Regions from separate parts of the Mesorhizobium sp. LNHC221B00 genome, predicted to be linked through region 3. Evidence: predicted binding sites of a transcription regulator. Region 3 holds the regulator's gene; each other region holds the start of a gene.
The links. Region 3 encodes LexA, which represses DNA repair genes until DNA is damaged. Its sites were predicted from a motif close to TGTTCNNNNTGTGTTCNG; they were not measured.
Positions count from the first base shown of each region.

Region 1: a site for LexA is predicted at 1,531-1,548, ahead of recA (recombinase RecA). Genes of this name have one in related genera too.
Region 2: a site for LexA is predicted at 3,199-3,216, ahead of dinB (DNA polymerase IV). Genes of this name have one in related genera too.
Region 4: a site for LexA is predicted at 1,073-1,090, ahead of X741_RS149165 (PA0069 family radical SAM protein). Genes of this name have one in related genera too.

Region 1 is NZ_AYWR01000002.1:267,089-271,863, forward strand. It holds partial or broken gene alaS (alanine--tRNA ligase) at 1-109, opposite strand, end outside; gene recA (recombinase RecA) at 373-1,473, opposite strand; gene X741_RS162430 (carbohydrate kinase family protein) at 1,754-2,698, shown strand; gene X741_RS162425 (pseudouridine-5'-phosphate glycosidase) at 2,772-3,689, shown strand; gene X741_RS162420 (TfoX/Sxy family protein) at 3,778-4,101, opposite strand; gene X741_RS162415 (GFA family protein) at 4,194-4,691, shown strand.
Region 2 is NZ_AYWR01000023.1:16,748-21,522, forward strand. It holds gene X741_RS143000 (Gfo/Idh/MocA family oxidoreductase) at 1-254, shown strand, start outside; gene X741_RS142995 (NUDIX domain-containing protein) at 280-750, opposite strand; gene X741_RS142990 (sterol desaturase family protein) at 932-1,465, shown strand; gene X741_RS1000000167670 (excalibur calcium-binding domain-containing protein) at 1,575-1,916, shown strand; gene dinB (DNA polymerase IV) at 1,920-3,167, opposite strand; gene X741_RS142980 (helix-turn-helix domain-containing protein) at 3,286-3,723, opposite strand; gene X741_RS142975 (dihydrofolate reductase family protein) at 3,861-4,448, shown strand; gene X741_RS142970 (SDR family oxidoreductase) at 4,559-4,775, shown strand, end outside.
Region 3 is NZ_AYWR01000006.1:182,562-187,336, reverse strand. It holds gene X741_RS155930 (ComEC/Rec2 family competence protein) at 1-2,341, shown strand, start outside; gene lexA (transcriptional repressor LexA) at 2,335-3,087, opposite strand; gene X741_RS155940 (GntR family transcriptional regulator) at 3,516-4,289, opposite strand; gene X741_RS155945 (ABC transporter substrate-binding protein) at 4,441-4,775, shown strand, end outside.
Region 4 is NZ_AYWR01000013.1:56,850-61,624, forward strand. It holds gene X741_RS149165 (PA0069 family radical SAM protein) at 1-998, opposite strand, end outside; gene X741_RS149160 (glycosyltransferase) at 1,149-1,670, shown strand; partial or broken gene X741_RS1000000171065 (hypothetical protein) at 1,696-1,956, shown strand; gene X741_RS149150 (hypothetical protein) at 1,946-2,380, opposite strand; gene moaB (molybdenum cofactor biosynthesis protein B) at 2,521-3,075, opposite strand; gene X741_RS149140 (4-(cytidine 5'-diphospho)-2-C-methyl-D-erythritol kinase) at 3,062-3,961, opposite strand; gene X741_RS149135 (membrane protein) at 3,988-4,173, opposite strand; gene X741_RS149130 (S49 family peptidase) at 4,315-4,775, opposite strand, start outside.

The DNA of each region.
Region 1 (4,775 bases), on a different contig from region 3:
TCAATGTCGGGTCGTTGCGCGGCACGAGCGGGCTCGAGGCGACGACCTCGTGGCCCTCCCTGCGGAAATAGTCGAGGAATGTCGACCGGATTTCGTTCACGCCACTCATGACTGCTGCCTTTTTTCGCGAAAACCGCCGGCAACCCGGCGGAAATGGGCTCTGCTTTTTGCAGAGATAGATTGGGCCTTTTAGCGGGCACGCTTCACCCTGTCCAGAAACACGGAATTGGGTCCAATCCACCAGCTTGCCGGCAGCCCAAAAACAAAAACCGCCGGCTCGAAGGCCGGCGGTTTTGGACGCGGTACTAAAGAACTCGATTACATAAGCATTGGATCATAGGCAGGAATTATGGCCGAACTCCGGCCATTAGCCTACATCGCGCCGGCTTCATCCTCGAAACCGTCGTCGCCATTGCCCTCAGAGCCACCATTTTCGAGGAATTTCTCGGCGATCAGCCCGGCATTCTGCCGCAGCGCCAGTTCGATCTCACGCGCCGTATCGGGATTGTCGCGCAGGAACAGTTTTGCATTTTCGCGGCCCTGGCCGAGACGCTGCGAATTGTAAGAGAACCAGGCGCCCGATTTCTCGACCACGCCGGCCTTGACGCCGAGATCGACCAGTTCGCCGGTCTTGGACACGCCTTCACCGTACATGATGTCGAACTCGACCACCTTGAAGGGCGGCGCCAGCTTGTTCTTGACCACCTTGACGCGGGTCTGGTTGCCGACGACCTCGTCACGGTCCTTGACCGAACCGATGCGGCGGATGTCGAGGCGCACCGAGGCGTAGAACTTCAGCGCATTGCCGCCAGTGGTGGTTTCGGGCGAACCGAACATGACGCCGATCTTCATGCGGATCTGGTTGATGAAGATGACCATGGTGTTGGAGCGCGAGATCGAGGCGGTGAGCTTGCGCAGCGCCTGGCTCATCAGACGCGCCTGCAGACCGGGCAGCGAATCGCCCATCTCGCCCTCGATTTCGGCGCGTGGCGTCAGCGCCGCGACCGAATCGACCACCAGCACGTCGATGGCGCCGGAACGCACCAGCGTGTCGCAGATTTCCAGCGCCTGCTCGCCAGTGTCGGGCTGCGAGATCAGGAGGTTTTCGAGATCGACGCCAAGCTTGCGGGCGTAGACCGGATCGAGCGCATGCTCGGCATCGACGAAGGCGCAGATGCCGCCCTTCTTCTGGGCTTCGGCCACCGTGTGCAGCGCCAGCGTCGTCTTGCCCGAGCTTTCCGGCCCGTAGATCTCGATGATGCGGCCGCGCGGCAGGCCACCGACGCCAAGCGCGATGTCGAGGCCGAGCGAGCCCGTTGGCACCGTCTCGATCTCGACGACCTGCTCGTTCGCGCCGAGCCGCATGATCGAGCCCTTGCCGAAAGCCCGCTCGATTTGCGACAGCGCCGCATCCAGAGCCTTTGATTTGTCCACTGCCTTATCCTCTACAAGCCGCAAAGAATTCTGAGCCATGATACATCACCCCTTGGTCGTCAATGAAGGCCGGACAATCCGTAATCCCTACCATTTTGTACCTTTTTTGTTCTCGTTTGGCAAGAGGGATCAAACATCTGAAAAACAAGTGATATCCGGATTTGTTCTTTTTTCGTACCAAGAGATCGAACAGCAATGCACCTCGCATTGGGCCAGACAGCTCGATTGTTTCGGTTCGCCGAATCGCTGCCTTGCGTGCGAAACTCCATCCGCAGCCTAACGCTTGTGCGGCAGGAATGACAAAGGGCATATCGCCGGCATGGTGAAATCCGCAAAGATACTGGCCGTGGGCGGCGCCCACATAGACCGGCGTGGCCAGGTGTCCGGCGCCTATGTGCCCGCCGCGTCCAATCCCGGCACGATGCGCGAGGATGTCGGCGGCGGCGTCTTCAATGCATTGCGCAGCACGGTGCGGCGCGGCGTGTCGGCTTCGCTGATGTCGATGCGCGGCGGCGATACGGCGGGCGACACCGTTTCGCGCGCCATAGCGGAAGCTGGCATCGCCGATCTCTCGGCGGTGTTCCTCGACCGAACCACGCCGAGCTATACGGCGCTGATCGACCGCGAGGGCGAACTGATCGTCGGCTTTGCCGACATGGCTCTCTACGACATGGCGTTCCCCAAGCAGATCAGGCGTTCCAAGGTGCGGGAGGTGGTCGCGGCCGCCGATGCCATCTTGTGCGACGCCAATTTGCCGTCCTCGGCGCTGGAGCGGCTCGTCGCACTCGCTTCGGGCAAGCCGGTGTACGCGATTGCCATTTCGCCGGCCAAGGTGGTGCGGCTGATGCCGGTGCTCGGCGCGCTGGCGCTGGTCTTCATGAACCGGAGCGAGGCCATCGTGCTGGCGGGCGTCAACGCAAATGCCGCGAGTCCGGCTGTCGTCGACGGGCTGCGCTGCAGCGGTCTCAGAAGCGGTGTGGTCACCGCAGGTGGCGGCGCGGTGCTGGGTTTCGACCAAGCAGGCGCCTTTTCGATCTTGCCGCCTGCCCCGAGAAAAATCGCCGATGTCACCGGAGCCGGCGACGCATTGGCAGGTGCAACGATCGCGGCCTTGCTGCGCGGTCTGCCTTTTCGCGAGGCCTTGCGCGACGGCGTCGCGGCGGCGACGTTGGCCATCGAAAGCGCCGATGCCGTTCCCGATTTCAGCGAGGCATCCTTCGTGCAAGCCCTGGCCCTTGTGCCGGATGCGCAGGAAATGGCATGAGACCGGCAAATTCATGGTCCGCAGCGCCGGCCAGCGTCGAGATAGACGCGGGCGCTCCAGCTTGGAGATCCACATGAACCCGGAAACCGCCCACCCGTTCATCGACGTCCATGCGCCGGTGGCGCGGGCCCTCGCCGCCGGCCAGCCGGTGGTGGCGCTGGAAAGCACCATCATCACCCATGGCATGCCCTACCCCGACAATGGCGCCATGGCGGCGGATGTGGAAAAGATCATCAGCGACGGCGGCGCCGTGCCGGCGACGATCGCCGTGGTCGGCGGCCGCATCAAGATCGGCCTGGCAGATGGAGAGCGGGAATCGCTGGCCATGACGGGTGACGCCATGAAGCTGTCGCGCGCCGATCTCGGCTTTGCCGTCGCCCAGGGGCGCACCGGCGGCACCACGGTCGCCGCCACCATGATCGCGGCGCACATGGTCGGGATAAAGGTATTCGCCACCGGCGGCATCGGCGGCGTGCACAAGGGGGCGGAAAAGAGTTTCGATATCTCGGCCGACCTCGACGAACTGGCGCGCACGCCGGTCATCGTCGTCTCGGCCGGCGCCAAGGCGATCCTCGACATCGAAAAGACGCTGGAGGTGTTGGAGACGCGCGGCGTGCCTGTCGTCGGCGCTGGCTGCGAGACGATGCCGGCCTTCTGGTCACGGCAGTCGCCGTTCCGCGCGCCGCTGACCCTGCACAAGCCGGAAGAGATCGCGCATTTCTTCCGGACCAGGGCTGCGCTGGGCTTGAATGGCGGCATGCTGATCGCCAATCCGGTGCCGGAAAGCCACGAAATCCCGGCTGAAGAGATGGCTGGCTACATCGAGGCGGCTCAGAAGGCGGCAGAGGCGCTCAATGTGACGGGCAAGGCGGTGACGCCGTTCCTGCTGTCGAAAATCCTCGAACTGACCGGTGGGAGGAGCCTGAAGACCAACATCGCGCTGGTCGAAAACAATGCGCGGCTGGCGGCGCGGATTGCGAAGGCGCTGTAGCGCAGCCAACGTCGGCGGGGCAGCACCCCCCTCTGTCCTGCCGGACATCAGAGGGGGGTGCTGCCCCGCCGACATCCGCAAGTTGGCATCACTTCCCAGCCCGCCGCCCCGCCTCATACGCACGGCGCGCCCACACCGTCATCTCGTCGGGATCATCGAAAGCACTGTCTGGAACGCTCCAATAGGGCATGGCGACCAGCTTGCCGTGGCGCGAGCCGGTGTAGGTCCATTGCTTGCAGCCGGCGGCTTCGAAGTCGGGGGCGCTTTGCTCGTCGGCCTTCAGCAGCAATTCGCCGCGCAGCACGATGGCGACGATGACGCCGTCGAAATAGATGCCCTTGCCGCCGAACAGCTTGCGGATGCTGACCGGTCCGAGGCCCTCGAAGAGTTCGGCGATGCGTTCATTGTCCATGCCGCGATCATGTCATCGACGTCAGGCCCTGTCATCGCCGCAACCAAAATCATGCTGACAGGTTGAAAGAGGATCGATCGGAGTTTCCCGCCATGCCTGTCCTGCTCAAAGGCTCGTGCCGCTGCAATGCCGTCCGCTTCGAGGTGGAAAGCCACACGCCGGTGCCGTTCATGCTGTGCTACTGCTCGATCTGCCGCAAGCAGCAGGGCGGTGGCGGTTTCGCCATCAATCTCGGCGCCGACAACGAGACCTTGAACATCAGGGGCAAGCGAAGCCTTGGCGTCTACCGCGCCGAGATCGAGGACGACGAGCATCCGCATTGCGAAATCTCGACCGGCGAGCGCAATTTCTGCAAGAAATGTGGATCAGCGCTCTGGCTCTACGACCCGACCTGGCCGGAGCTGGTGCATCCCTTCGCCTCGGCAATCGACAGCGACCTGCCGAGACCGCCTGAAAAGGTACACCTGATGCTGAAATACAAGGCGAACTGGGTCGAGCCGGATGTCGGCAAAGGCGACAAGACGTTCGATGTCTATCCCGAGGAATCGATCGCCGACTGGCACAAGCGGACGGGGATGTGGGTGAAGTAGTGTTCTTCGCTTCGTTTACGAGGAGGAGATGCCGGCAGGCAGATGAGGGGCGGCACTAACTCCGGAGAGGCTGGCGCGGCCCCT
Region 2 (4,775 bases), on a different contig from region 3:
CGACCGAGGAAAGCCGGCGCGTTTCGCGCATGCCGGCGGCGCACCCGGAAGGCTATATCGAGGCCTTCGCCAATTTCTACCGCGATGCCGCCGACATCATCCGCGCGCATCGGTCGGGTGGGGTGGTCGATGCGGCACGCGCGGCGCAGGTGCCTGACGTGGTCGATGGCGCACGCGGGGTGAAGTTCGTCGCCGCAGCGGTGGAGTCCAATGCGGCGGGTGGAGCGTGGACGGCGGCGCGGTTTCAAGAGTAGCAGCCGATCTTCCCCACAAGGGAGATCACTGGATTCCCAGCCGCTGCCCCAAATCCGACAGCATCGGGCGCTGGCCAGCAAGGATCTTGACCGCCGCCTCAGGCAGGCTGAACCAGCCCGCTCTGTCGACCTCCGGGAATTCCTTCATCGATCCCGACCGCGGCGGCCATTCCATGGTGAAGCTGTTGCTCTTGATCGCCGCCACGTCGATCTCCGCCCTGACCTCCACCGACCAGGCGCTGACGATCTTGCCGCCCGGTTGCTTGTAATCGCCGAGGCGCGTGAAAAGGCCGTCGACTTTGATACCGATTTCTTCCTCGGTCTCGCGTTGTGCCGCCACAAGCTCGTCCTCATTCTCGTCGACAAGGCCTTTCGGGATCGACCAGGCGCCATCGTCCTTCTTCGCCCAGAACGGGCCGCCGGGATGAACCAGCAGCACGCGGACATCGCCATCGCTTCGACGATAGATCAGCAGGCCGGCACTGCGTTTTGCCATTTTGCGTGTCCATTCGTGGCGCTGATACGAGGTGGCCAATGCCAGCCGATCATGGATGCCGACCCTTGCATCGGCGAATTGCGACGCTATGTCAAACACGCCCGCATTGCACCTCATGTGCGAGTCCGGCAATCTGAAGTATCACTTTGGGGCGGCGTCGAAGGTCAGGTAAGGCGTCCGAATGCAACTGGGTCTGATCGGCTACTACAGCGATTTCGTGGTCTATCCGCTGGTGATCGCCATATTGGGAATAGCCGGGTTGATCGAGGCCGGCGAGGAGAGTGCGCCGGAGTGGATCGGCATGGTCATCTTCTGTCTCGGCCTGTGGACGCTGATCGAATACGTCCTGCATCGCTTTGTCCTTCATCACATTCCCTACATCAGGGACCTGCACGACCGTCATCATGTCGAGGAGCGCAGTTCGGTGGGTACGCCGACCTGGCTCAGTCTGGGTGTGCATGCGCTGGTCGCCTTCCTGCCGGTGTGGATGGCCTTCGGTTTCGCGACCGCGAGCGCGGTCAGTTGCGGCCTGATGCTGGGCTATCTCTGGTACATCAGCGTCCACCACATGATCCATCACTGGCATCCCAGACATCCCAGTTATCTCTACACGCTCAAGCGCCGCCACGCAGTGCATCATCACATCGACGATACCGCCAATTTCGGCGTGACGTCGATATTCTGGGATCGGGTTTTCGGCACGGCGCAGCTCTGAGGGCCCGGGCGTATCTCGATCCCGGCAGATCGGGCATCATTGTCATCGCAGCCGGCCCGAGATAGCCTGCCCCGAGATAGCCTGCATCGATGTGCTGGGACCGGGGGGCATGCCGGGAATGCTTCTGCCATTCTTGTACTGGCCTGCATCTCATCGCCTTGGCAGGCTGAAATGGGTTGCTCTTTTCGCGCCGTTCATCCTGTTGTCCGGCTACATCGCCTACGGCTTTGTCGGCATCCAGCTCGACTCACCGGTCTCCGCCCTCAGGCACTTTGCCGCGTTCCCGAACTGTGCAGCGGCTCGCGCCGTCGGTCTTGCCCCCGCGCGCAAGGGGCAGCCCGGCTATTGGCCGACGCATGATGCCGACAAGGACGGCATCGCTTGCGAGCCTTGGCACGGGGAAAGCGCCAGCGGCGTCAAGGTGCATCGCTATTGGCGCAGCGGCAGGTAGTTCTCACAGTTCCTTTTCCGCCAGTTCCCTGAATTCGTCGGGCACCGAGCGCGCCGCTTCGAGCGCCACCGTGCCGTAGCCGACGGCCTGTTTGCCGAAGCGCTCGCGGATCTTGTCGATGGCGCGGTCGGCGCCGAAGCGCGCCAGGCCTTTCGCCGTGCCCGGCCGATGCTTTTCGTCGGCAAGGCCGAGCGGCAGTTCGAGCTGCAGCTCGGAACTTTCCCAGAGGTGCGAGACCGAGATCGCCAGCAGCGAGATCGTTCTTTCGTGCGGATTGTCGGCGAGCACGCCGCGCACCAGATCGCCTGCGATTTCGGCCAGCATCGTGGTCGCCGAGATCGGCTGGCCGAGCGTGATCGAGCGGGTGACGGCGCTGAGATCGGCAAAGCGCACACGCACGGTCACCGTGCGGCCGGGCCGCGCCTTGGCGCGCAGCCGGCTGGCGACGCGGTCGGCCAGGTGCAGCAAAGTGGGCACGATGACCTGCGCCACGGCTGGCTTGCGGCCAAGTGCCGACTGCGCGCCGGCCGAGTGCGCGCGGCGCTTCGTCTCCAGCTTTCTCGGGTCGCGGTTCCACGACAAGGCCGAGAGCTTTTCGCCGGCGGCGGGACCGAGTAGCCGCGTCAGCGCGCCGCTGTGCGTCCTGGCCAGCTGGCCTATGGTCTCGACGCCGATTTCGGCCAGCCGCGCCCTGGTCGCCGGGCCGACGCCCCACATCAGGCCGACCGGCAAATCGTGCAGGAAGGCAAGCTCGGTGCCGGGATCGACCACCACCAGCCCATCGGGCTTGGCGACCTGCGAGGCGATCTTGGCCAGATGCTTGGTGCGCGCCACGCCGATCGAGATCGGCAGGCCGAGTTCGGCCCGCACGCGGCGGCGGATGGTCGCGGCGATCTCTTGCGGTTGCCCGAACAGGTGCGTGCAGCCGGCGACATCGGCGAAGGCCTCGTCGATGGAGATGCGCTCGACCAGCGGCGTGAAATCGTCGAGCACCTTGATCGCCGCGTCGCCAAGCCGCTGGTAGTGGCTGAAATTGCCGCCGACGAAGATCAGCTGCGGGCAGAGCTCGCGCGCCTTGCGCCCCGGCATGCCGCCGCGCACGCCGAAGGCACGCGCCTCATAGGAGGCGGCGAGCACGACGCCGCCGCCGACCGCGATCGGCTTGCCGCGCAGCAACGGGTCGAGCAACTGCTCGACCGAGGCATAGAAGGCATCGAGATCGGCATGCAGGATGGTGGCTGTCGTTTCCATCCCGACCGCTCATCCGCAGTTGCTGATAGATGCGAACACATAGAGAACAAATCATGTACGGCTGTCAAGCCGCGGCGTAGCTTAATCAACATCCCTGGCCGCAGCCGAGGCTGGCAACTCATTTCCCATGGGAAGACTGGGAAACGATATGCTCCACCCGCAGCGCCGCCTTCATCCGTTCCAGCGCCGGCTCGCCGCCCGCCGCCAACTCGTTGGCAATGCGGGCGAGATGATCGTCGGCCTTGCGATGCTTGCTGCCCCAGGCGCCGAGCGTGGCCAGCACCGGCAAAAGATCGATGCCGGCCTCGGTCAGCCGGTAGATCGCCTTCAGCCCATGGCTCGGGTCGTCGCTGCGGGTGAGGATGCCTTCCTCCTGCAGCGTCTGCAACCGCTCGGCCAGCGTGCGTGAGGAGATGCCTTCGTCGGATTGCAGGAACTCGCGAAAGTGCTTTTTCCCGGCGAAGATCAGATCGCGGATGATGAGCAGCGTCCAGCGGTCGCCGAGCAGTTCCAGCGACAGGTTGATCGGGCACCCGGATCTTTCACGCGTCGACATCTCTATGGTTCCATTTTTAAATCACTTTACTATTGACATCATTTTTCTAGAACGTCAATAGTTCCAAATGTAAACCAATCAATGCCGAAGGCTGGCCGAGCACGCGGCGGCCGCGATCGGCACAACCGGAGACGATGATGAAAAAGCTGATCCTTCAGATGCAAATCTCGGTCGATGGTTTTGTCGGCGCCAATGCGGATCATCGCTGGCAACTCTGGGAGTGGGGCGCCGACAATGGCTGGGACGAAGAGCTGAAGCGCGATTTCAACACCGTCTTTGCCGGTATCGACACCATCCTGCTCAGCCGCAAGATGGCCGAGGAGGGGTACCTGACCCACTGGGGCAATGCGGCGAAGAAATATCCGGCCGATCCGTTCTACGCCTTCGCCCAGAGTATCGTCGAGCCACGCAAGGTGGTGCCCACCGACAGGCTGAAGACCTCGCGGTGGGAGCGCACGACGGTGGTGAGCGGCGACCTGCCGCGCGAAGTCAAGGCGCTGAAGGCGGGGGAGGGCGGCGACATCGCCGTCTTCGGCGGCGCCGGCTTCGCCTCCGCGCTGATCGCGGCGGGACTGGTCGACGAGTTCCAGCTGTTCGTCAATCCGGCGGCGCTGGGCGCCGGCCGCCGCATTTTCGACCAGGGCGGCTTCCGGAACCTTCGGCTGCTCGGTTCGAAGGCCTATGCCTGCGGCATGGTGGTCAACCGCTACGCGCCGAGCGGCTGAGCCTCGCATCGATAAAAAGACGTTTGGGCAGAATCCTTTGCCCGGGTCTCTTCGTCTTCAAGCTGCGGTTGCCGGGATGGCGCCGCGGCAATCAAGACGGAGAAAAGCTGATGATCCTGGTGACGGGTGCCACGGGCCTGAACGGAAAAGCGATCGTGCGCGAGTTCGCGCGGCAGAAGCATGTGGTGCGGGCGCTGGTCCGCGATCTGAACCGGGCATCGGCTTCAGGACTGGGCGATCTGGCCGGCGTCGACCTGGTCGAGGGCGACATGCGCCGGGCGGAAACGCTTGGCGCTGCGCTCGACGGCGTCGATCGCGTGCTGATGA
Region 3 (4,775 bases):
CGTGCCGGGTTCCGGCAACCAGCCCGCACCGGATATCCCCGCGCCAATTCAGTCCCCGGCCGGCAGGATCGTGCGTGTGCGTCGGCAACTCGGCCGGCTGTCATTGCCGCGCCTGCGCAACGGCATCACTGCGGCGGCGGAGCTGGAGCTTGACCGCGGCATTGGCTTCCTGCTGGTGCCGGTTTGCCTTGCAATCGGCGCGATCGGCTATTTTTCGCTGGCGGCCGAACCGGCTTTTGCCAGACCTGTCGCGGTGGTGGCCCTCATGGGCTTCCTGGCGATTGTCTCGCGCTCGTGGCCGAAAACCCATCTGTTCCTGACGGCGGCATTGCTGTGCGCGCTTGGCTTGCTCGCCGCCAAGGTCGAGACGTGGCGCACGGGAACCCAGATGCTGGGCTCGGAAATCTCGACGCAACTGAGCGGCCGCGTCGTCTCGATCGAAGAGATGGAGACCGGCCGCATCCGGCTGACCATCGACGTGACGTCGACCGCCCGGCCGAAACTGCGCTACGCGCCGGAAAGGGTCCGGCTTTCGGCACGCAAGATACCGCCGGAAATGACCGCCGGCTCCCTTATTGCCGGCTATGCCAAGCTGTTGCCGCCGACCGGTCCGGTGCGGCCGGACAGCTATGATTTCTCCTTCGACAGCTATTTCGCCGGCATCGGTGGCAGCGGGTTCTTTCTCGGCAATCCAAAAGTCGTTGCAGCCGACGACGCTGGCATGCCGCTGTCGGCCCGCCTTTCATCAGCGATAGAGAACGCCCGCGAAGCCATTGCCGACCATATCAGGGGCAGCGTCGGCGGCGCAGAAGGCGAGATCGCGGCGGCGTTGATCGTCGGCGTGCGCGCCGGCATCCCCGACGAAATCAACGAAGCGATGCGGCGCACCGGCATCTATCACATCATCTCCATTTCGGGACTGCACATGGCGCTGGTCGCCGGCACCATCATGGGGCTCCTGCGCGGCGCCTTCGCGCTGTTCCCGGATTTTTCCGCGCGCCGGCCGGTGAAGAAATACGCGGCCGCGGCAGCACTGTTGTCGATCGCCGCCTATCTCGTCATCTCCGGCATCGTCGTCGCTGCCGAGCGCAGCTTCATCATGCTGGCGGTGATGCTGATTGCCGTCCTGTTCGATCGCGCGGCGCTGACCATGCGCAATCTGGCGATCTCGGCGATCGCCGTCATCCTGGTTTCCCCGCATGAGGTGGTCGGACCGAGCTTCCAGATGTCGTTCGCCGCGACCGCGGCCCTAGTTGGCGCCTATGCCGGCTGGGCGGATCACCGGGCGGGAAAAACGAGGCCACCGCCGCCGAAGCGCTCCTTGCCCGGCTTCCTGACGCGAAAATTCCTGCTGGCGACAGGCGGATTGGCCATGACCTCCATCATCGCCGGCAGCGCCACGGCGCTGTTTGCCATCTGGCATTTCCAGCGGGTGTCGCCGCTCAGCCTGTTCGCCAATCTGGCCGTCATGCCGATCGTCTCAGTCGTGATGTTCCTGGCCGTTGCCAGCGCGCTGCTGATGCCGTTCGGACTGGATGCGCCATCCCTTTACCTGATGGGCAAGGGCCTGACCGCGATGATCGCCATTTCGGCGTGGATATCAGAACGCTCTCCGGTCGATGCGGTCGGGCTCATCTCACAGCAATCCGTTCTGCTGGTGGCAATTGCCCTGGTCATCGCGACGATGGCGACGACGTGGCTGCGGCTTGCAGCGCTTCCATTCGCGCTCGCCGGCTTGCTGGTGGTGTCCGACACGCGCACGCCGGATGTGCTGGTCTCGGAAGACGCGCGGCTGGTCGCGCTGCCGATCGGCGGTGGCGAACTCGCGGTCAGCCGGGCCCGGCCGAACGAATTCACCGTCGACAACTGGAAACGCGCGCTGAGATCCGAAACCATCATCCTGCCGGAGATGTTCGACAAGGCGGATGGACAATTCGATATTGCCGACGCCGTCAGCCTGCCGCCGGGAGCGCCGTTCTATTGCACTGACGGTGTCTGTCTCGCCAGGCACCCGTCCGGTGCGATCATAGCGCATGTCGAAGACCGCAAGGATACCTGGAAGGCCTGTGGCTTCGCCGACCTGATCATCGTCAACGACGCAACGGCCTACGACGCCTGCCACAATCCGCTGGTTCTCGTCGTCACCAAACGGCAGCTCGCCCGCAAGGGCAGCGCGGCCATCTTCTTCGACCGCCAATCGGCCACCGGTCCGCCAACCATCAGCTTCGCGGTGGACAGCCCGTATCGGCCCTGGCACGCGCAGCGAAAATTTTCGCGCGAGGCGAGGGGCCTGCAGCCCTATCGCAAACCTGACAAGCCAAGTGCCGTGCCGGCTCAGTAGCGCCTGATCAGCCCGACGAGCTTGCCCTGCACCTTGACCCTGTCCGGCCCGAAGATGCGCGTCTCGTAGGCCGGATTGGCGGCTTCAAGCGCAATCGAGGCACCCTTGCGGCGGAACCGCTTCAGGGTCGCTTCCTCCTCGTCGACCAAGGCCACGACGATCTCGCCCGGGCTCGCCGTATCGGCGTTGCGGATAATGACCGTGTCGCCATCGAAGATGCCGGCCTCGATCATCGAGTCGCCCTTGACCTCCAGCGCATAGTGCTCGCCGCCCATGATCATGTCCGGCGGCACCGAGATAGTATGCGTCTGATGCTGGATGGCATCGATGGGCACACCGGCAGCGATGCGACCCATGACCGGGATGGACACCGCTGGAACCGCATCGTCGTCATTGCCGGCAGCGGCAAAGCGCGACGGTGCCGGCTTGATCTGGCGGCCGAGGCTGCCCTGACCGAGACCGCCTTGGCCGAGACTTCCCTGGATGACACTTGGAGAGAATTTCTTCGCCGCGTTGAGGCCCGGCGCGATCGAATCGGGCAGCCGCAGCACTTCCAGCGCACGCGCCCGGTTGGGCAGCCGGCGAATGAAGCCGCGTTCCTCCAGCGCCGTGATCAAGCGATGGATCCCTGATTTGGAGGCGAGGTCGAGCGCCTCTTTCATCTCGTCGAAGGAGGGCGGAATACCGCTTTCCTTGAGCCGTTCATGAATGAACATCAAGAGTTCATGTTGCTTGCGTGTCAGCATGGCGGCCCCCAAGGTATCTGGACAAGGTTTTGATCCAGAATGGTTCTGATCCAGAATCGAAAAAACAAACCCAGAACAAACACTATCTGTTCCAGTTGTGTTCTGCAACCGTTTAAAGTTTAGTGAATTTGGTAAGAGGGCCGTAATCATTTGCAGGGCCGGACAGGCCGGAAATCGGGGATTTTCGCCCGTTGCCGCTCGTCGCCCGCATTGAAATGTTTTGGTTAATAGCCTGTGGCCTGTCTTGCGACATGGCTCGGCATCAGCCGACGGCAGAGCCCGGCGATGCCGATTTTCGCGCCTGCGATCGGCTTGCCTGCCGTGAACGAAACGAAATCAAAACGCCAACAATAGCTGGTTCGGAAGCAGGTACCGATCGCGGGCTTCGGCAATCTCGTCGAGCGTCGGACGATGCGGAGGTGCCGAAATCATCCGGCAACCGCTTTCAAGCTGCCGGCGCGCGCGACTTCCTTGTTCGCGTCGCCGTCCTCGCTGTGGACGTAGACGTGCAGCGTATAGCCGATGTGGGCCGTCATCAGCGCTTTTGCCCGCTCGATGTCGCGGTCCAGGGCGGCTTCCATGATTGCCGTGTGGTGCTCGATCGCCATCGCCTCGCGCAGCGCGTCCATGGCCTGCTCGTAGCCAGCCTTGAGGCCGGCCGCGGCTCGCAATGTCGGCGCCAGCCCAAGAAAGCGATGGTGCCGGCGCAGCTGGTCCGAGATCGTCGAGCGAAACCGCAACAGCCAGCTGGACGTCGCGGCGCTCAGCAGCGCGGCATGAAAAGCCTCGTGGTTCTCGTCCCACTGGTCGACGGCGGCATCCGAGGGATCGTCCACCGCGGTCTTGCAGCGGGCGAGCCGGTAGTGCGCGGTGACAACCGCGTCTTCCCATTTCCGGCCGCCGTTCTCCATCGATTCCTGGAAGAGCGGTATCTCGACGACCATCCTCGCGCGCGCCAGATCCTCAAGTTCGGCGCGGGACACGGGGGCGACCGCAAAGCCGCGATTGCTGATGGCGGTGACCAGGCGTTCGGCTTCGAGGCGCGACAACGCTTCGCGCAGCGGCGTCCAGCCAACTCCATAGGTGCCGCGCAGGGCGCTGAGCTTGAGCGGGGCGCCCGGCATGAGACGGGTGGTGAGGATGTCGCGCCGCAGAAGCTGGTAGGCGGCTTCCGTCTTGGTGGAGTTCTTTTGGTCCTGCATTGCGATCCATTCGGTCTCTGCCATTGGGAAATTATATATGATGGTGGGTGATGGCAAGAATTATATATAATGTTTGACATGCGCCGAGGGACTGACCATGATCGCTGGAGGTGCCCCGATAAGCGGCGCTGATCAAATCTGGGAGGAAATGATGTTGAAGTCGAAATCCGCTTGGCTGTCGGGATTGGCCCTGGCAGGCGCATTGATGGTCAGCGCCGGCAGCGCCGCGGCCGATCAGATCCGTATCGGCATCGCCAATTTCGGCGAGCATCCGCAATTGAACGCCGCCATAGCCGGCTTCAAGAAGGCGCTGACGGACAATGGCTTCGTCGAGGGCAAGGACGTCGTCTACACGGAGAGCCATACCAATTTCGATGCATCGCTGGTGCCGCAGATGATCGCCAAGCTGCAGGCCGAGCAGCCCAAGCTGATCTACACCATCACCACGCCGGTCTCGCAGATCGCCAAGAAGGCACTCGCGGGCTC
Region 4 (4,775 bases), on a different contig from region 3:
CCCCATTCCGAATCGTAGTCCTTGCCGTCGCGCATCGAGCGGATCAGCGACATCACGTGGCGATAGCGGTCGGGATAGTGGCGCAGCAGCCAGTCCTTGAAGATCGGGCTGACCTCCAGCGGCAGGCGCAGCACGACATAACCCGCCTCGCGCGCGCCGGCAGCGCTCGCCGAATCGAGGATCCGTTCCATCTCCTGGTCGGTGAGGCCGGGGATGATCGGCGCCACCATGACCGAGGCCGGAATGCCGGCATCGGAAAGCTGCCTGATCGCTTCCAGCCGCTTGGTCGGCGTCGATGCGCGCGGCTCCATCGTGCGCGCCAGCATGCGGTCGAGCGTCGTCACCGACAGCGCCACCTTGGCGAGCCCGCGCTCGGCCATGCGCGACAGGATGTCGATGTCGCGGGTCACCAAAGCGGATTTGGTGACGATGCCGACCGGATGGCCGCGCGCCTCCAGCACTTCGAGGATCTCGCGCATGATCCGGTACTGCTTCTCGATTGGCTGGTAGGGATCGGTGTTGGTGCCGATGGCGATGGTGCGCGGCTGGTAGCCGTCCTTCGACAGTTCCTTGTCGAGTAGCCGCGCCGCGTCCGGCTTGGCGAACAGCTTGGATTCGAAATCCAGGCCCGGCGACAGGCCCATGAACGAATGGGTCGGCCGCGCGAAGCAATAGACGCAGCCATGTTCGCAGCCGCGATAGGGGTTGATCGAACGGTCGAAGGAAATGTCGGGCGATTCATTGCGGGTGATGATGGTGCGCGGCTTTTCCACCTGCACCTCGGTCTTGAATGGCGGCAATTCCTCCAGCGAACTCCAGCCATCGTCGAAGACATGACGGGTGACCGGCTCGAACCTGCCGGACGGATTGATGCCCGCCGAGCGGCCACGGTTGCGATCCGGGCGGATGCGCATGCCGCTCTGCTCGATCATCGCATTGGCCATCTCGGCCCGTCCTGCTCCGAAGGCTGCAATGTCGGCGCGCATGATCGGCTCCATCTTCGCCCGCTCCCAGGGACTGTCCATGTTGTGTCGAATCGCTCTGCTCATGAAATTATTCCTATTTCCTTGATGAGAACAAAGCAAGAACTTTCTGCGGTGCGCTGCAGGAACTGGCATCGCGGCCGTCTTTCCGCTATTCGGCTGACGATGCTCAGTGTTCTCATCGAAACCCGCAATGACGAGGAGGGTCTCGCCCGCACGCTCGGTTCGCTGATTGGCGGCGCCGTCGAGGGCGTGGTGCGCGAGGTCGTCGTCTGCGATATCGGCTCCACCGACCAGACGCATCATGTCGCCGAACATGCCGGCTGCCACTATGTGGCGAGCGGCGGTATCGCCGCCGGCATCAGGCAAGCCAAGGGCGACTGGCTGTTGCTGCTGGAGCCGGGGGCGCGGCTGGTGGAAGGCTGGACCGAAGCGGTCGTCGCCCACACAGCCCGGCAAACGATGGCGGCGCGGTTCTCGCGCTCACGCGGCAGCCGTGTGCCGTTCCTGGCGCGGGTGTTTTCGGGAAATCGCGCGCTGGCCGGCGGACTGGTGATCAGCAAGCGGCAGGCAGCGTCCTTGTCGAAGCACGCCGGCAGTGCCGAGGCGCTTGCACGCGGCCTGGCGACAAAGAAGCTCGACGCCGAGATCTGGGTAGCGCCGGCGAAGCGGGAATCGCGCAAGTGATTCTTTTGCAGCTGCACGTCTACGTCAGGGCAGCCACAATCGCCGCGCCCTCATGCATCAGCTGGCCCTGCTGGTCGGGTCATCCCGCCAAGGAGGTCTTGGACGTCTATGGCGAGCAAAGCTTGGTGACGCTGACCGGCGAAGCTGGCCTCGGCTTCGTCGAGGACCCGTCGGCTTCCACATGGGCACCGTGCCGGCGCGCACTCCGCGGCTGATGATGGAAGTCGACATCGGCGTATCCGCGCCTTCGCGCCGGCGGTTTCACGGCGAACCGGTCATCCGCTGAAAGCGGACAGGATCTCCATAGGCATCCAGCGTGCCTGTCGCCGGGCAATGCGGCCTTGCCTGCTCTCGGCATCATAGTCCATGGCCGCTGGCTCGCGGCTGAACCGCAGCCGGTCGTCCAGGGCATTGGCGATGACGATCGCCCTTGTATCCCCACTGTCGGTGGTGACCGCCGCGATATAGACGCCGCAGTCCCGGCAGATCAAATAGTCGGCGGTGCGCAATCCGAACCGGTATCTGTGCAACCGGGCGTCGTCCTCGACCGAGACGATCAATTGGCCGTTCGGATCGGCAACGGCGCGCGAGCCATGTTTGACGCAGAACGCGCATTGGCAGGCGCGGACTTCGATTTGCGAAGGGTCGAGCTCGGTTGAAAATCGAAGGCGTATGTTGCCGCAATGGCATCCGCCGGCATGCACAGTCATCGCTTCCGCCTCGTGTCAACGGCAAGGGCCGCCGCCACGAAGGGTACTTCCTCCGGCATCGGGTTTGGAATGGTCTTTCGAAGGCGAGGGCAGCCTTTTGCCTGGCAAACGCGACGTGAAACCAGCGCCTGGCCTCGGCTTTACGGAGCTGATTTGCCGCGCCGCAGGTGCTCGTCGAGGCGCGGCATGATCTCGACGAAGTTGCAGGGCATATGCCGGTAGTCGAGCTGCGCCTTCAAGATGCCATCCCAGGCGTCCTTGCAGGCACCGGGCGAGCCCGGCAGTACGAAGACGAAGGTGGCGTTGACGACGCCGCCGGTCGCCCGGCTCTGGATCGTCGAGGTGCCGATCTTGTCGTAGGAGATGCGGTGGAACACTTCCGAAAAGCCGTCCATGCGCTTTTCGAAGATCGGTTCCAGCGCCTCCGGGGTAACGTCGCGGCCAGTGAAACCGGTGCCGCCGGTGGTGATCACGACATCGATCGCCGCGTCCTTCGACCAGCCAAGCACCTTGTCGCGGATCTTGTCGCGGTCGTCGGTGACTATGTCGCGGGCGGCCAGGATGTGGCCGGCCTCGGTGATGCGGTCGGCCAGCGTCTGTCCGGATTTGTCGTCGGCGAGGCTGCGTGTGTCGGAAACGGTCAGCACCGCGACACGCACCGGAACGAAGGAACGGCTCCCGTCAGTTCTGGCCATCAGCGCCCTCCGATGCGATGCTGCGCGTCGCCGCGACGAACCAGTCGGGCTGGCGGCCGCGGATCTCGGCCGCCGCGCGCTTGGCGACATTGCCAGTCTCGAACAGGCCGAAGCACGTCGCGCCCGATCCGGACATGCGTGAAAAACCCGATCCAGCCTTGTCGAGCCATGAAAGCGCCCGGCCTATGGCGGGCTGTATCGCCTGCGCCGCCGGTTGGAGATCGTTGCGGGTGAGTTCCAGCCAGTTGCGCAGGCTGTGAAAGTCGATGCCGCGCGGCAGCGGCGGCAACGGCTCGTTGTCGCGGCGGGAAAGCGCTGCGAAGACATCCGCCGTCGAGACCGGCATGCCCGGATTGACCAGCACCAGCCCCAGCGCCGAGACGTCCGGCACCATCGACAGCTCGTCACCAATGCCGCGCGCGACCAGCGGCCTGGCCGCCAGGCACATCGGCACATCGGCGCCAAGCGAAAGCCCGATCCGCGCCAGCCCGGCGCCATCGATGTCCAGACCCCATGCCTGTACCAGCCCGCGCAATACCGCCGCCGCGTCACTGGATCCGCCGCCGACACCGGAGGCGACAGGCAGGTTCTTTTCAAGCTTGATGGCGACAGGCGGGGTCTTGTGCGGTCCGGCCTCTCCTCGCAGCGCATCGCGCGCCTTCAACACCAGATTGCCGGCGTCGAGGGGAACCTCCGGCGCATATCGCCCGGACACGGTGAAATCGTCGCTGTCGGCGAGCGCGACCTCGACCCGGTCGCCAAAACGCGTGAACACCGCCAGGCTTTCGATCAGGTGATAGCCGTCTGCGCGCCTTCCCGTGACATGCAGCGCCAGGTTGATCTTGGCGGGCGCATGCCAGGTACGCGAACCGATGTCGGTGTTCACGGCGTCAGTCGTTTGGGAGATGATGCTCAGTCCTTGGCCAGCCGGTATTCGCCGGTCTTGGGATCCTTGACCAGCGTTCCCATCGCGCCGTTGGCCGCCTGCTTTTCGGTGCGCCGCACCTTGGCCGTCACGCGCTCGGCTTCGCGCACGAATGTGCGGTAGCCGAAATAGGCGGCGACGCCAACGACGGTGAAGAAAATGATCTGCGGCATGTCAAAACTCCTCCCACGCTGGGCCGGCGAAGGCGGCCGGTCGGGTCGGTTGATGCATGTCGCCCAAAAATGTGTTCGGTTTTGGCAAGACGACAGGCACGAGACTTCAAGGCACCTATGCTAGACGGTTTTACGCGGTTTTCAAAGCCCGAACCGAGCCCACAACGCGCGCTCTTCCGCCGCATCGATGACCCCGCTGGCAGCCGCAGCGGCGATATCGGGCGCGGAAAAGCCCTGGCTCGAGCCGAACAGGCCGAAGCGGCCGAGGAAGCCGCGCGGCGCGGTAATCAGCCTGAGCTGGGTCTTCGCCCCGAACCGGGTCTTGAGCACCGTGCGCATGTCGCTGAGCGCATCGACGAGGCCAAGCTCCAGGCCCTTCTTGCCGGTCCAGAACAGGCCGGTGAACAGGTCCGGATCGTCCGTCAGCTTGGTGCCTCGCCGCTCCTTGACCAGATCGATGAAGGTCTCGTGCACCTCGAGCTGCAATGCCTTCAGCCGTTCGACGTCCTCCTTCTTCTCCGGCTTGAATGGATCGAGCACCGCCTTGTTCTGGCCGGCGGTGTGGACACGGCGCTCGACGCCGATCTTCTTCATCAGCTCCG